4 regions of the Planococcus faecalis genome follow, and region 4 is predicted to be linked to each of the others. Evidence: predicted binding sites of a transcription regulator. Region 4 holds the regulator's gene; each other region holds the start of a gene.

Region 1 (4,068 bases), 710 kb from region 4:
CTAACCATTTTGGTGTATTGCTCATATCACTTTCAGCCATCGGAAACTCAACCCTATCTTTCGCTTCAACAGCTTTTGGCGAAAGGAACATCGTCATGACAACGATGTAAATCAAGATCATTGCCGACACAAATAAAATGCTGCCGCCAATTGCCATTGTGACATGATTGGTTAAAATACCATCGAACCATTCTGCTGAAGAGGGATGATTGTTATAACTAGAGTAAGCGGTTCTTCTTGGTGCTCCGAGAAGACCTAATAGATGCTGCGCTGTCGACATTAATAGCATCCCGATAGACCACGTGATAATTTGCACCAGTCCTAAAACTTTCATAGATTTAGTAAATTTACGACCCGTTAAATAGGGAATCAGCCAAAATGTTACGCCCATAAATGTCATCGCTACCGGAGTTCCTACAGTAATGTGGAAATGTCCAACAATCCATAATGTATTATGAACCACTTCGTTTAACTGGAAACTTGCATTGATAATTCCGCCAGCTCCACCGGGAATAAAGAACAGCATGGCGATAAAAATAGACGTAAAGCGAATATCTTTCCAAGGCAATTTCGTAAACCAACCGAAAAGACCTTTGCCGCCGTTTTTACGACCTGCAATTTCAAACGTTGCAAACATCGAAAATGCCGTCATCAAGGACGGAACGATGACCATAAATGTTAAAACAACCTGAAGGAATTTCCAAAAATTTGAGATACCGGGTTCTGTCAGCTGATGATGAAAACCAACTGGAATTGAAAATAAGATAAACAGAACGAAAGACAACCGTGCTAGAGAATCACTGAATACTTTTACACCTAGTAGTTTTGGTACAATTACGTACCAAGCCATATAGGCTGGTAGCAACCAAAAATAGACAAGTGGATGACCAAAATACCAAAATAAAGAGCGGCTAAGTTCGACGTCAATTGTATCGGTCCACCCGAACGCCCACGGAATGTATTGGAAAAGCACAGTCGCTACAACACCTAGACATGCGATGATCCACATAATTATGGTGGTAATGGTCATAAAGGCAAACAAAGGACTCAATTGACCTTTGTTATTTTTACGCCATACGCGGTAATGACCGACCAATGCGAAACTGCTAATCCACGTTCCAATAATGACCAACGCAAGTCCGACATAGAAAAAGCCGCTTGCTTTTAAAGGTGCATAAAATGTATACATGACGGAGGCTTGTCCAGAAATGATCATGACCGTTGCCATAACAGTCCCAAGCAACGTCACCCAAAAACCAATCCAAGAAAACAAGCGAACTTTAGGTCCAAAGCTGCCTAAGCTTTTACTCATACCTGTAATAAAAAATCCAAAAATAAAAAATGTCGTATAAATAAGTGCCAGTAAAACACCATGTGCCGTTAAAATCTGATAATAATCTAACCACGCTGGTAATTGAAGTGCATCATTTCGGATAAATACTTGAAGAAGTCCACATAAAGTTCCGATTAAAAAGGCAGCATACGCGACACCAATATTCCATAAAGCAATTTTGCGATCTTGCAAAGCAATCATTCTTCATACACCTCTATTTCTGTATACATCATATGGTGACCAGTCCCACAGTATTCATTGCAAAGAATCAAATACGTACCGGGCTTTTCAAACGTGTAAGATTTTGTCGTAATGCGACCTGGAACGACCATCATATTGACTTTCGTGTTATCAATTGTAAAACTGTGAACTACATCGGTGCTGGTCACTTTAAAAATAACTTCCTTGCCCACTGGAACTTTCAATTCCGGTGCGGTGTATCCAAAGGCCATCGCCACAATTGTTGCTTGATAGGTGTCGTCATCTAATTGAGTAACGCCCGGATTGTCAAACGGTGCCGTTTCATTTACCTTTTTGGGATCAATGGTTTCCATTCCTCCAGCAGGTGTGTGATTCTGAGAAAATGCACTCACTCCTACTACGCTTAAAAATACAACTAGAGATGCGATCCCTAACGCGAGCCAAATTTTTTCATACTTATGCAAATGCATATTAACCTACTCCTTTCGTCATTTCTTAACGAGCTACATACAACAAATAAACAGCGACCCACATCACCACAATGATTACTCCCACGATAAGAACACTTGCGAAAGTTCCTTTAAGGTTCGTCTCCGGCTCTTGCTTTTCTTGACGCATTTTCCCTCACCTCTTATTCCTATCATCATTACTTTTAGACTATGCTATCTTGAGGTTTCACACTGTGATATTTCTCACACTGCACATCTTTTTTTAACAAATTCACAAATTCACAACAAAAAAAGCCTGCCACATGGGCAGGCGTTTCACTAATCGATTTTGCATAGGTAAATGGGACAGTTTTCACAATTTGTTTCTGTTTTTAAATATTCCATATCATGAAGAAGAATTTTTCCTTCAGACAAGCTCAGTGTTCCATTTTTTTTCAAATTTCCGAGTAGACGATTAACTACTTCTCTCGTCATCCCACAAAAATTAGCCAGCTCTTGATTTGTCAGCACCATATCAATCAAAATACCTTTTTCTGTTTCAACTCCGTAGCTATTGGATAGCCTGATTAACGTTGAATACAAAGCTCCTTTTTTACCATGAAGCAATAAATCACGAAACTTTGTTTGGGTTTTTTGCTGATCGATGCCCATCCATTTCATAAAATTCATCGCAAGCTGACTATTCAGTAGCAATGCCTCTTCTAAATCTTTCATCCCTATATGAAAGCATACGGTCTCTTCAACTGCACGAGCATCTAACATATATGTGGGTGCTTCCGAAAAAATAGTGACTTCACCGACGAGCTGATCTGGACCGCAAATTTTTAGCGTAAGTTCACGACCGTTCGGCGTCACTTTTTCAATGCTAATTTTACCAGAGCGAATAATAAAAATTCCTTCGACCCTATCTCCTTCACGAAACAAGTAATGAGCCTTTTTAAATTCTTTAACTTGATGGCGGATAGACAGCAATTCTTCTATTCCTGTCAACGACTTCGTGCTTTCACTGCTTTTTTTCATCTCGCACCAGCCTCTCCTGCTGTTTTCCGAACTGTTCAGTTTGACTCATCTTATCATAAATCTCTTGTTATTTATTCGGAACTTCACCATTTGGACATCTATCATGGAAAGATTATGACAAATAAGAAGGAACTCCTTTAACTTATAGCGAATCACTAGCTATAGAGACGAGGAGGAATCGCAAAATGACGTTAAAATATTCGAATATTTTAGTAGCAGTAGATGGCTCTGAGGAATCAGAACTTGCTTTTAGAAAAGGTGCAGCCGCAGCTACGCGCAATAACGCCACTTTGCACTTGGTTCATATCATCGATAATCGATCGTTCGGTTCTATCGAAGCTTACGATCGCACCATTGCAGATCGGACGAAAAAAACTTCTGAAGAATTATTAGGTAAGTACAAAGAAGAAGCATTAGCTGCTGGTGTTGAAAATGTAAATGTCATCATTGAATATGGTGTACCTAAAATCGTTATTCCAAAAGAATTAGCACCCAAACTAAATGCTGACGTTATTATTTGTGGAGCAACTGGCTTAAATGCCGCTGAGCGATTCATAATGGGCAGCGTCTCTGAAAGAATCGTTCGCACAGCTAAATGTGATGTGTTAATCGTTCGAAGAGAACAAACCGACTTATTAGCAACCGACTAACAACAGCCTTCTCCCATAAATTTGGGAGAAGGTTTTTTTGACTAGTCACTCTCTACCACAACTCCCCCTCATAATCATCCTCCATATTAATCATTCAATTAATTAGAAAAAATATAATTTTCAAAAAACGTAAGCTATATGAACGTTTTTTCATTATTAAATGACAATTTACTATTATTTCGTGATGTTTTGTCATGTTCGAATTCAAATTGATAAGAAACTGTAATAATAAATAGGTTTATGCGGTGTTACAATAAGTCTGCTGGATTTTTCCTGAACGAAACAACTGGGCAGGAAAATTCTCATTAAGTAAAATTTTTTAAAACAACTCATAGATAGTCACGGACAACGAAAGGGGAGCAAAAGCTTGAATACATTATCTAAATTTCTAACGATCGCTTTATCGGCTGTGTTG
Region 2 (4,068 bases), 420 kb from region 4:
GATGAACATCTCGAATTGATGGATCGTTATTTAACCAATGGTGGACGTTCAATTCCCAAATACATTATTCTCTCAGAAGACGGCAAGGTTCTGGGTACTTGGGGTCCACGAGCTCCTAAAGTTCAAAACTTTGTCGATGAAAAGAAATCGGTACTTCCGGATAAAGATGATCCCCAATACGAGCATCACTTGAAGACCGTTATTGGTGAGATTTCAGATGGATTTGTATATAACAATGGTTTTTGGCAAATCGTTTATGAAGACTTACGTCAAGCATTTCAAAAAGCACTAACATAAATGAATGATCTATTTTTAGAAAACCTATAACTGCTTACCTAGAAAATGTTTTGTCGATCTTTACAGAAAGTCCAGAAAGGCTGAATCTCATGAAACGTGCACGCATTATATACAATCCAACTTCCGGCCGTGAGTTATTCCGAAAACACTTGCCTGAAGTGCTAGAAAAAATGGAAAAAGCGGGCTACGAAACATCTTGTCACGCGACAACTTGTGAAGGCGATGCCATTCAAGCTGCAGCTTTTGCTGTAGAGCGGAAGTTTGATTTAGTAATCGCTGTGGGTGGAGACGGTACGTTAAACGAAGTTGTTTCAGGAATCGCTCCTTTTGAAAATCGTCCCAAAGTGGGTCTTATTCCAATGGGAACGACCAATGACTTTGCTCGCGCTGTTCATATTCCACGCGATATAACAAAAGCTGTTGATATTATTCTTAAAGGTGATTCAATTCCTGTGGATATAGGGTTAATGAATGGTGATCGGTATTTTATTAACATTGCAGGGGGCGGCAGGCTGACGGAGCTAACGTATGAAGTTCCAAGCAAGTTAAAAACAGTTCTCGGTCAAATGGCTTATTATTTAAAAGGCATCGAGATGCTGCCTTCGATTCGATCTTCACGTGTTCGGATTGAATACGATGGTCAAGTTTTTGATGACAGTGCCATGATGTTTTTGATCGGATTGACTAATTCGGTTGGAGGATTTGAAAAATTAGCGCCTGATGCTAGTATTAACGACGGGAAGTTTACGTTATTAATTTTAAAAGAGCTCAATATGGCTGAGTTTATCCGTGTTGCCTCTTTAGCTCTTCGGGGTGAACATTTATCGGACTCTCATGTAATTTATGCTAAAGCCAGCAAAATTACAGTAACGACAGAAGAACGAGTATTACTCAATTTAGATGGAGAGTATGGTGGGTTACTGCCAGCTGTATTCGAAAACTTAGCTAGTCATATTGAGATGTATGTGCCGATTGATTCATTGAACGAAAAAGACCGTAAATAAAAATAAGTCGTCCGGTAAGTCTCTAAAATAAAACAGACGGTGGAAAAAGAGTTCTTTTTCCACCGTCTGTTTTTTGGATTGCTGTCAAGAATATAGAACTCGGTGTACATTTTCAGAAACAAAAGAAGCCGTACTCAAAAAGTCATTGTTCATGACTTTTTGGGACAGCCCCGTTTGCTAGTTACTATCTTGTGACATTCTAAAGTAGTTCGATTGCTTTGTCTTGTTCTGCTGCAAGCTGCGGCAGATTTTTAATCGATTCCCAGCGGAATAACAACGTCATGCCGTTATCACGGCCCTGGCTTTTAATCATGTGTTCAAAAAATTCAATAGGTTCTCCGGTATATTCAAATTGAAAAATATTCCGTTCGTATGCCTTATCCTGATGTTCAGGATAATACGTATACTTGTGGATTTTCCCTACAAAGTCAAGAACTTCACGTGGCAAGCCTGTTTCCTCTTTTACTTCTCGGTATAATGCATCGATCAATAGTTCGCCGTCTTCGATTGTGCCACCTGGAACTTGCAGGCCAACTTCTGGTTCTCCTTTGTATTCGAATACAAGCAATTCACGATTTTCATCATCGCCTCTTGTGATATAAGCAAATACTTTCCGTTTTGTTCTCATGATGAATCACCCTTTTTCTTTGTTCTTTATAGAATACTAAAAATTGAGAAAAATTTCAATTCTTTTTACTTCGTTTTTGTCACAGCTTATTCAAAGTTGGCTGTGATACCAAGGCTTAGGAAGAGTTTTGGCAAGTGCGTTTGATGTACAATAGGAACTAAGGAAACAGTAAATTACATGTTTGAAAAAAGGAGACGAGTAGATTGGAATTCCAAGATCCAGCTTTTCTGAGTCGTATTCTAACGCTTTTGACTTTATCATTCCATATTCTCTACGCAACAATCGGCGTAGGGGTACCACTCATGATTATGATCGCCCAGTGGGTGGGGATTAAGAAAAAAGATGAACATTATATTTTGATGGCTCGCCGTTGGGCAAGAGGCTTTGTTATAACCGTAGCTGTAGGAGTTGTAACCGGTACAGCGATCGGCTTGCAGTTATCGCTGCTGTGGCCGAATTTTATGCAATTAGCAGGGAACGTCATTGCGTTGCCATTGTTTATGGAAGTTTTTGCGTTTTTCTTCGAGGCAATTTTCCTCGGGATTTACCTTTATACATGGGATCGCTTTGAAGATCAGCGGAAGCATTTTCTGCTACTGATTCCGGTTGCACTCGGTGCAGCCGCATCGTCCGTTTTTATCACCATTGTCAACGCCTTTATGAACCAACCACAGGGCTTTGAGATACTAAATGGTGAAATGGTTAACGTCAGCCCGCTGCTGGCGATGTTTAGTCCTGCAGTACCGACAAAAGTAGCGCACGTTATGGCGACAGCTTTCATGACCAGCGCATTTTTACTGGCTTCTATTGCGGCTTTCCGAATGTTACGTGGCTCTACGCATATTTATCACAAAAAAGCTTTGTTCTTGACGATGAAATTAGCATTGGTATTTTCTGTCGCTACGGCTTTAATTGGTGATTTTTCTGGTAAGTATTTGGCAGAGTATCAGCCGGAAAAATTGGCAGCTGCTGAGTGGCATTTTGAAACCGAAGAAGATGCTGGTTTGGTCATGTTTGGAGTTCTAGATGGTGAAGAAGTGAAGTACGCCATTAAGATTCCGTATGCTTTAAGCATACTGGCGCACAGTAATCCATTTGCTGAAGTAACAGGTCTTAATGAGTTCCCAGAGGACGAAATTCCACCATTATGGATTCACTATCTTTTTGATACGATGGTCACTATTGGGATGTGGCTAGCCTTCTTCTCCTTTGTCTATGTTGTGGCGGCTTGGCGTAACTGGTCGTTTATACGGACAAAATGGTTCCGTTGGCTAACAGTAGCAGGAGGTCCTTTGGCACTCGTGGCTATTGAAGCAGGATGGTGGTTTACAGAAGTAGGACGCCAGCCTTGGATTCTTCGAGGTCATATGAAGATTGATGAAGCTGCAACTACTAGTGGTCATGTGGACTTGATGATTGTTTTGTTTGCTGGCTTGTATTTGATTCTAGGAATCGGGACGGTTGTTGTTCTTTCAAGAATGTATAGACGCAACCCCGTTGAAAAAGAATTAGCAGCACGTGAAAATGGCAAAGGCGGTGAAGAAGAATGACTCTAGAAATTATTGGGATTTCTGTTTTATGGTTGTTTCTGTTTCTATACGTCATTGTGGCGTCGATTGACTTCGGCGCCGGCTTCTTTAATGCCTATAGCTCGTTTGTTGGCAAGCAACATATTTTGACAGGGGTTATTCAGCGCTACTTGTCACCAGTTTGGGAAGTTACCAACGTATTCTTTGTTTTCTTCTTTGTTGGGATTATCGGATTTTTCCCGCAAACCGCTTTTTACTACGGTACAACCTTATTAGTTCCAGCTAGTCTAGCATTGATACTGCTGGCGATTCGAGGTTCCTATTACGCTTTTGCGACTTACGGAGCAAAAATCAATCATAGAGGTTATATCTATATGTATGGGTTGTCTGGGCTGTTGTTACCAGCGGCATTATCACCAGTTCTTGCCATGTCTGAAGGTGGCTTTATCCAACTTGATAATGGCCAGCCTTACTTGGATTACTGGGCATTGTTCACCAGTCCGTTAATGTGGAGTATTGTCGTTTTGAGTTTAACAGCAGTTCTTTATATTTCGTCGGTATTTTTAACTTGGTACTCATCGAAAGCTGGTGATGCGAAAGCGACTGATTT
Region 3 (4,068 bases), 1.2 Mb from region 4:
CATAAAGTAACGTACATCCGTGATAAATCTACAGGCACAAAAGAGTTTCGTGAATTGGTGGATGAAATTGCTACATTGATGGCATTTGAAATCACACGCGACTTGCCATTAGAGGAAATCGACGTGGAGACACCAGTTCAAATGGCGAAATCTAAAGTTTTAGCAGGAAAAAAATTAGGCGTTGTGCCGATTTTGCGTGCAGGAATTGGAATGGTAGATGGAATTTTGAAATTGATTCCAGCTGCTAAAGTTGGACATATTGGGTTATACCGTGACCCGGTTACGTTGCAGCCGGTTGAGTACTATTTGAAATTACCTTCTGATGTACAAGAACGAGATTTCATCGTAGTTGATCCAATGCTTGCTACAGGCGGATCAGCAATCGAAGCAGTCAACTCTATGAAAAAACGTGGAGCCACAAAAATCCGTTTCATGTGCATCATCGCAGCTCCTGAAGGTGTAGAAGCTTTGCAAAAAGCTCATCCGGATGTGGATATCTACATCGCAGCGCTTGATGAGAAATTGAACGAAAAAGGATACATCGTACCAGGTCTTGGAGATGCTGGCGACCGATTATTCGGAACAAAATAAGAGAGCGAGGTATATCAGCTTGACGAAAAAATGGAAAGTAATGACGATATTTGGTACGCGGCCTGAAGCCATTAAAATGGCACCGCTTGTGTTAGAACTGCAAAAACATCCGGACACCATTGAGCCATTAGTAACGGTGACGGCGCAGCACAGAGAAATGCTGGACCAGGTTCTGGAGACATTCGGTATCACGCCTGATTTCGACTTGAACATTATGAAAGATCGTCAAACATTGACTGATGTGACAATGCGCGCGATGCAAGGGCTTGATGAAGTTATGAAAAAAGCAAAACCAGATATCGTGCTGGTTCATGGCGATACGACAACAACTTTCGCCGCTAGTCTTGCCGCATTTTATAACCAAGTTGCCATTGGACATGTAGAAGCGGGTTTGCGTACGCACAATAAATACTCGCCATATCCTGAAGAAATGAACCGTCAATTGACGGGAGTCATGGCAGACATTCATTTTTCACCAACTGAAAAATCTGCTCAAAATCTGCTTGCTGAAAACAAAAAAGAAGAAACCATTTATATTACAGGAAATACAGCGATTGATGCACTTCAAACAACGGTGCGTGAAACGTATTCGCATCCAATTTTGGAGAAAATCGGTACGGATCGTATGATTCTTTTGACGGCACATCGTCGTGAAAATTTAGGCCAACCGATGCGCAATATGTTCCGTGCCATCAAACGTTTGATCGAAGAGCATGACGATATTCAAGTAGTTTACCCGGTGCATATGAATCCGGCAGTACGTGAAGTAGCAGATGAGGTATTGGGTCGCGATCCGCGTATCCATTTGATCGAGCCGTTGGAAGTTTTGGATTTCCACAACTTTGCAGCACGTTCGTTCTTTATCCTGACTGACTCTGGTGGCATTCAAGAAGAGGCACCCTCATTAGGTAAGCCGGTATTGGTCCTGCGTGATACGACTGAACGCCCTGAAGGTATTAGTGCGGGAACGCTTAAGCTTGCGGGAACGGACGAAGAAACAATTTACGGAATGGCCAAAGAATTGCTGACGGATGAAGCGGCGTATAAAGCAATGTCGCAAGCATCTAATCCATACGGAGACGGTAAAGCATCTGCTCGGATTGTAGAAGCATTGCACACTTATTTCTCGAAGTTGTAAAAGAGTGAATCGCCGATTCCACTTTTCGTGTTGTCCAGTTGCAAGTGCCCAGCTCTTCGGGATGTAAGCCACTCTAGCTGTGCGGCAAAGAACGCCGCTTCGCCAGATTGTCTTACACCTGTCAGAGCTAAACAGGCACTTTCACTTTTCGTGTTGTCCAGTTGCATCGGCTAGCTCCTCGGGGTCTTAAGTCAGCCTGGCTGTGTGGCTGAAAAACGCCACTTCGCCATTCTGTCTTAAGCCTGTCGGAGCTAAAATAGCCGATTCCACTTTTCGTGTTAAAGTTTGTCGACAATATGTCAGAGGGAAATCGCTTGTGAAGTTTTTCACTTCTACTAATTGACATGATTTTACCCCTAATGTATGCTTACAAAGGGTATGCATGAGAAGGTTTTCTTACATAGAATATGTAATTTGGAAGCCTGATGCGACTACTCTTTTTGAGGGTGTAATGTCAAATCAACGAAGTTCGAGGGGGTTGTCATGCGCCCAACAAAAAGGCCCTTGCAAGCGATGGCAATTTACAGCGCCATCCTCTCACAACTTGTCGGGTCCGTACTCATCGGGGTGTTTACAGGTATGTGGCTCGATGAAAGGATCGGAACCGCCCCGTTTTTCATGATCATCTGCCTATTCATAGGCATTACTGCCGGTGTTTGGGCAATGCTTCAGACTGTCCGCAAATTCGAATCAGGAGACAAGTGAAAATGGATGGACTTAGGGAGATATATACAAGGCTAAAAAAGATGATCCTTTTCATCTTAGCGTTCTACGTTATTGGTTGGGGGTTTACCTCTTATCAAGAAGTGTTCGCAGGTCTCATCATCGGAACTTTGTTCGGCATTTACAACATGTGGATTCTCGTTCGTCGGATGGAGAAATTCGACCGAGCGGTGGCTGAAGGCTCGAAAGTTCGTTCGCTTGGAACGGCATTACGGTTTGCATCAGGTGTTGCAGCTGTGGCGATTGCCATTTTATTCGCAGAGCACATTCACTTGGTCAGTACAGTAATTGGGTTGATGGTCCCTTATGCTCTGTTATTAACAGAGCGGATTGTTTATCACGTGAAACACCATTAAGAATGTGGAAAGAGAGGTGAAACTATCGTGGAACATGGCGCTCCTATGCTCAAGGTGTTCGGGATCTGGTTCAACCTATCGAACGTTATGATGCTACTTGTAGCCGCTCTTATCGTCTTCCTAATTGCTTTTGTCGCTACACGGAATTTGCAACTTAAACCGACGGGTATGCAAAACTTCATGGAATGGATCATGGATTTCGTGAAAGGGATAATCAAAAGCAATATGGATTGGAAAGATGGTGGCCGATTCCATGTTCTTGGAATCACCCTGATTATGTTCATTTTTGTGTCGAACATGTTGGGACTTCCATTTGCAATAGTTGTCAACGGAGATCTGTGGTGGAAATCACCAACAGCTGATCCGACGGTAGCAATGACACTAGCCGCAACGGTACTAGTTTTGAGCCATTTTTATGGGATCAAGCTAAAAGGACTAAAAGGATATGGTGGAAGCTATCTTAAGCCCATGCCATTCCTATTTCCTTTAAAGATTATTGAGGAATTCGCAAATACGCTGACACTCGGTCTGCGTCTTTACGGTAACATCTATGCGGGGGAAATCTTGTTAACTTTGTTAGCAGGCCTCGCATCAGCAAGTGCTTTCGGATTTGCAACAGCTATTTTACCAATGATGGCGTGGCAAGGGTTCTCGATCTTTATCGGGGCAATCCAATCATTTATTTTCGTTATGTTGACGATGGTCTATTTATCGCATAAAGTTGCCGACGACCATTGAGTATAAACTGCTCATCGAGCAAACAAAAAAACAACTATCCTGAGGAGGACACATTACAATGACAGGTTCATTAGGTTTATTAGCAGCAGCAATCGCAGTAGGTTTAGCAGCACTAGGCGCGGGTATCGGTAACGGTCTTATCGTTTCAAAAACAGTTGAAGGTATCGCTCGCCAGCCAGAAGCTCGTGGCGTATTACAAACAACTATGTTCATCGGTGTTGCATTGGTTGAGGCATTGCCAATCATCGCTGTAGTTATCGCGTTCATCGTTATGAACCAATAGTATTTTTATACAAAAAGTTAAATGGTGGGGATGCTTCGACATGGTTTTCGCCATTTAAACTTGTATGAACTAGTATTTTTCAGAAACACAACTTACGAAAATAAAAGATCTTACTATAGAAGAAATTGCATTTTAGGCTCTTGAAGGGAGTGAAACAATCGTGTTTTTTGATCACCTCGTACTCGGTGCAACCGGGGAGTTTTTGAATATTGGAGACATTCTCGCTACACTTGTGATCT
Region 4 (4,068 bases):
TTGGCCCAACGAGAGCTAGACTTTCTTGTCGGTATAACTTTAATGAAATATCACGAGAAACGGGTTTGTCGCCATAGCCAATTTCTAGCGATTGAACGTTTAAAACGTCGTTGCCGCTTTGTTTACTAATGGTAAAGCCGAAACTAGCTGATTTTTCATTGCCGTTAGGAGCTTCCATCCAGTCGGTTTTTTGCAAAGTTTTTCTACGGCTTTGCGCCATTTTGGTTGTAGAAGCGCGTGCCAAATTGCGCTGGACGTAATCTTCTAGCTTAGCTTTTTCGCCTTGTTGTTTTTCAAATTGCTTTTGGTCCAGTTCGTATTGCTTTGCTTTTTCGTCTAAGTAACGGCTGTAGTTGCCGGTATACTTTTTAACACGGTGGCGGGAAACTTCGTAAACGAGCGTCACGACTTGGTCAAGGAAATAACGATCATGAGAAACAATTAATAACGCACCCGGATAGTTTTTCAAGTAATTTTCCAACCAGCTCAAGGTTTCGATATCCAAGTGGTTGGTCGGCTCATCGAGAATGAGCAGTTGTGGCTTACTGAGTAAATGCTTGGCTAACATCAATCGGGTTTTTTGGCCACCGGATAAAGAGGTTATTTTCTTGTCAAAGTCATCTTGATAAAATTTCATGCCGTGGAGAATCGCTCGTGTATCGGACTCGTATTGATAGCCACCCGCATCCTTGAAGTCATGTTGCAACAGGTCGTATTCTTTCATGACTTTATCGTTTTCTGTTGCGTTGTTGTAGACATCAGGATTGGCCATTTGTCCTTCAAGACGGCGAAGTGTGGCTTCTTGTTCACGGAAATGATGAAAAATCGTCATCATTTCATCCCAAACAGTGGCGTCGGATTCTAAATTGGTCTGTTGCTCTAAATAGCCAATCGTTAAATCCTTCGGCATGCTAATGTCGCCACTATCGTACGATATTTCACCCGCTATTATTTTCAATAAAGTCGATTTTCCTGCACCGTTGCGGCCTACTAATGCCACGCGGTCACGGTGTTGTACTTCTAATTTAACGCCTGAGAGAATCTCTTCTGCGCCAAATGATTTATGGACTTGGTTTACTTGTAAAACAATCATGTAGGTCACCTCTATTCTCTTTAAGTGTAGCTGATAGGGCAGTTGTTCGCAATTGCACAAGCCTTTACATATCAAGGCTCCTACTGTAAGATGAAAACGATTTGACAACACCTCAGGAGGATGCGAAAGGTATGTTACACGAGACATCTAAAATTCCGCAAGCCACAACCAAAAGGCTGCCGCTGTATTACCGTTTCCTTCAAAATTTTGCGAATGCCGGTCAAAAACGGATTTCCTCGCAAGAATTAAGCGAAGCGATGAAAATCGATTCTGCTACCATTCGACGCGATTTTTCCCATTTGGGTGCGCTTGGCAAAAAAGGCTATGGCTATGACGTTCAAGAGCTGTTGCTGTTTTTCCGTAAGACACTAGATCAAGACGAAGCTACTAATGTAGCCTTAATCGGTGTTGGAGGACTAGGCGGTGCATTTCTAAAATATAATTTCCATCGCAACCACAATACGAAAATCATTGTGGCGTTCGATTCGAACAGCCCGTTAGAAGGCGAAAAAATTAACGATATTGATACGTATCACCCGGACAAGATTGAAGAGAAAATCAAAGAGTACGGCGTGGAGCTAGTCATCTTGACGGTACCGTCAAGGTCGGCACAAGAAGTAACAGATCGCTTGGCAAAGACTGATATTAAAGGGATTTTGAACTTTACACCGGTACGAATTTCAGTGCCTGATCATATCCGTGTCCAAACCATCGATTTGTCAGTGGAATTGCAGACATTGATTTACCAAATCAAGCAACAATGACTTAAAAACTTCACATTTCTAGGCTCTTTCGAAATAGCCAAACCGGTTCGAATGATGTAAAATAGAGCCATAATACAGGAGGTGCAACGTATGCCAGGTCCAATGAGTATCATCATTATCGGTGTTGTTGCTTTACTTGTTTTCGGTCCGAAAAAGTTACCGGAACTTGGAAAAGCGTTTGGTTCGTCTTTGCGTGAGTTTAAAAATGCTACAAAAGGACTTGTAGACGATGACGACGATAAAGTAGAGTTGAAGAAGAAAGACGAGCAAAAGGAAATACGATAGGATGTTTGTCCGATGATTGAAAAAGACATGACGTTAATTGAACATATAGGAGAACTCAGAAAACGACTGACCATTCTAGTCGTTTTCTTTGTATTAGCGCTTATTATCAGTTTTTTTCTTGCCCAGCCGCTAATCCAGTATTTGCAGTATACAGAGGAAGCTAAAAATCTTACCTTGAATGCTTTCAAAATTACAGATCCATTGAAGATTTTTATGCAAGTGACGATGATCTTAGCCTTGATTATCACTTCGCCACTGATTATGTACCAGTTTTGGGCGTTTATCAGTCCTGGACTTCTCGATAAAGAGCGGAGAGCGACGTTAAGTTATATTCCATTTTCCGTGCTGCTGTTTCTAGGGGGAATCGCTTTTGCGTATCTCATCCTATTCCCTTATGTCATTGGATTTATGCTGAGTATTTCTGATAACATGGATATTCAAGAAACGATCGGTATCAATGAATATTTTCAATTCTTGTTTCAAATTACGTTGCCGTTTGGCTTAATATTCCAGTTGCCGGTAGTGATGTTGTTTTTAACAAGGCTCGGGATTATTACGCCGATGCTCATGACAAAATACCGAAAGTATTCTTATCTTGGGTTAGTCATTATTGCCGCGTTTATTACGCCACCAGACATCGTCTCGCATATGATTGTGACATTGCCGCTAATCATACTGTATGAATTTAGTGTGCTCATTGCCAAAGTGGGTTATCGTAAATTCTTAAAAGCTGAGCAGCAGCAAGCGATTAAAGAACAACAAGAAAGCCTTCCACCGAAGTAAATCGGGGAAGGCTTTTTTTACTGCAGATTTTCCATTTGTTTTTGGAATTCTAAAATTTTATCCATATTGAGCTGAATAAGCATTACATAGCCGTTTAGACAAATGTGAGCAATGATCGGTGTGATGATGCTTTTCGTTTTTTGGTATAGAAATGCCAAAATCAAGCCGGTCGTGAAATACAGCAACAGGTGCGTAAAGTCAAAATGGATCAACGCAAATACTAGTGCACTGACAGCCGTTGCGAAAAAGAAATTGGTAGTCTGATTGAGAGAACCAAATAACACGCGGCGGAAAACCAGTTCTTCCAGAACCGGGCCGAAAAGCACAATAGAGACGATGGCGAGCGGTACGGCATCGGCAATGTTCACTAAGGACGCCGTATTTTCAGAACCGGGATCAATGCCGAGAAGCTCCATTTCAATCAAAGCAGCAACGGATTGACCGATTAGTAACAACAAGAAGCCAAGAAAGCCCCAGACAATGGACAGTAAGACAGAAGACTTTTTGCCTTTCCATATATCAAAAAAGCGTTTGTCTCGGAAAACAAAGATAAGTGTGAGGATAAACCCGATACCCATCGTCAGGAAGATGAGCCAGCCCGACGTTGCAGCACTGGCAGCTTCACGGTCTAAGCCTTGGCCTTCAAAATAATTAAAGGTTGGCGCGATAAACAAGATTGGTGACAGCTGAGCCGCGATGAAAATTAGCAATACGTAAAGAGGTGTTTTTTTGCCTTTGTACGTAGGTCGCTTATTGCTGCTTTTTTGAATTCTGGGTTTAGTGGTAGCATCTTTTTCAAAAAACGTGTCTATAAATTTCTTGCGTTTAGTGGGCATAATATAATTCCTTTCACTTTTAAACTCCTTCTATTGTAGAGCTTTCAGCAGACAACCGCAAAGAAATCAAAATCATAGTAGTTCTTACTTGCAAAAGACTGAAGATTTTATTAAACTTGGTTATGGGTTAGCACTCAAAGGTTGAGAGTGCTAATCGAGAACATTTAGATAATTTGAGGAGGGTGTTTCATTTGTTAAGACCACTAGGAGATCGAGTAATTATTGAGCTCATCGAAGCGGAAGAAAAAACGTCAAGCGGTATTGTTTTACCAGGATCGGCACAAGAAAAACCGCAGGAGGGCCATGT

The links. The regulator Rex, encoded in region 4, represses fermentation and respiration genes when NADH is low (regulators of the CRP and FNR family bind a similar motif). The targets are predictions, from matches to a motif close to TTGTGAAATATTTCACAA.
Region 1: a site for Rex is predicted at 2,243-2,260, ahead of AJGP001_RS16545 (cytochrome C oxidase subunit II). Genes of this name have one in related genera too.
Region 2: a site for Rex is predicted at 1,973-1,990, ahead of AJGP001_RS04700 (cytochrome ubiquinol oxidase subunit I). Genes of this name have one in related genera too.
Region 3: a site for Rex is predicted at 2,044-2,061, ahead of AJGP001_RS13880 (AtpZ/AtpI family protein). Genes of this name have one in related genera too.

What each region holds. Positions count from the first base shown of each region.
Region 1 covers NZ_CP019401.1:3,327,537-3,331,604, forward strand. The annotation lists gene AJGP001_RS16535 (b(o/a)3-type cytochrome-c oxidase subunit 1) at 1-1,534, opposite strand, end outside; gene AJGP001_RS16540 (cytochrome c oxidase subunit II) at 1,531-2,004, opposite strand; gene AJGP001_RS16545 (cytochrome C oxidase subunit II) at 2,030-2,152, opposite strand; gene AJGP001_RS16550 (Crp/Fnr family transcriptional regulator) at 2,302-3,003, opposite strand; gene AJGP001_RS16555 (universal stress protein) at 3,189-3,653, shown strand; gene AJGP001_RS16560 (murein hydrolase activator EnvC family protein) at 4,021-4,068, shown strand, end outside.
Region 2 covers NZ_CP019401.1:965,485-969,552, forward strand. The annotation lists gene AJGP001_RS04685 (thioredoxin family protein) at 1-297, shown strand, start outside; gene AJGP001_RS04690 (diacylglycerol kinase) at 387-1,301, shown strand; gene AJGP001_RS04695 (NUDIX hydrolase) at 1,501-1,929, opposite strand; gene AJGP001_RS04700 (cytochrome ubiquinol oxidase subunit I) at 2,133-3,479, shown strand; gene AJGP001_RS04705 (cytochrome d ubiquinol oxidase subunit II) at 3,476-4,068, shown strand, end outside.
Region 3 covers NZ_CP019401.1:2,792,272-2,796,339, reverse strand. The annotation lists gene upp (uracil phosphoribosyltransferase) at 1-591, shown strand, start outside; gene wecB (non-hydrolyzing UDP-N-acetylglucosamine 2-epimerase) at 611-1,729, shown strand; gene AJGP001_RS13885 (hypothetical protein) at 1,711-1,896, opposite strand; gene AJGP001_RS13880 (AtpZ/AtpI family protein) at 2,213-2,434, shown strand; gene AJGP001_RS13875 (ATP synthase subunit I) at 2,437-2,808, shown strand; gene atpB (F0F1 ATP synthase subunit A) at 2,836-3,546, shown strand; gene atpE (F0F1 ATP synthase subunit C) at 3,605-3,829, shown strand; gene atpF (F0F1 ATP synthase subunit B) at 3,990-4,068, shown strand, end outside.
Region 4 covers NZ_CP019401.1:544,756-548,823, forward strand. The annotation lists gene AJGP001_RS02825 (ABC-F family ATP-binding cassette domain-containing protein) at 1-1,093, opposite strand, end outside; gene AJGP001_RS02830 (redox-sensing transcriptional repressor Rex) at 1,225-1,857, shown strand; gene AJGP001_RS02835 (twin-arginine translocase TatA/TatE family subunit) at 1,948-2,142, shown strand; gene tatC (twin-arginine translocase subunit TatC) at 2,155-2,925, shown strand; gene AJGP001_RS02845 (CPBP family intramembrane glutamic endopeptidase) at 2,943-3,761, opposite strand; gene groES (co-chaperone GroES) at 3,953-4,068, shown strand, end outside.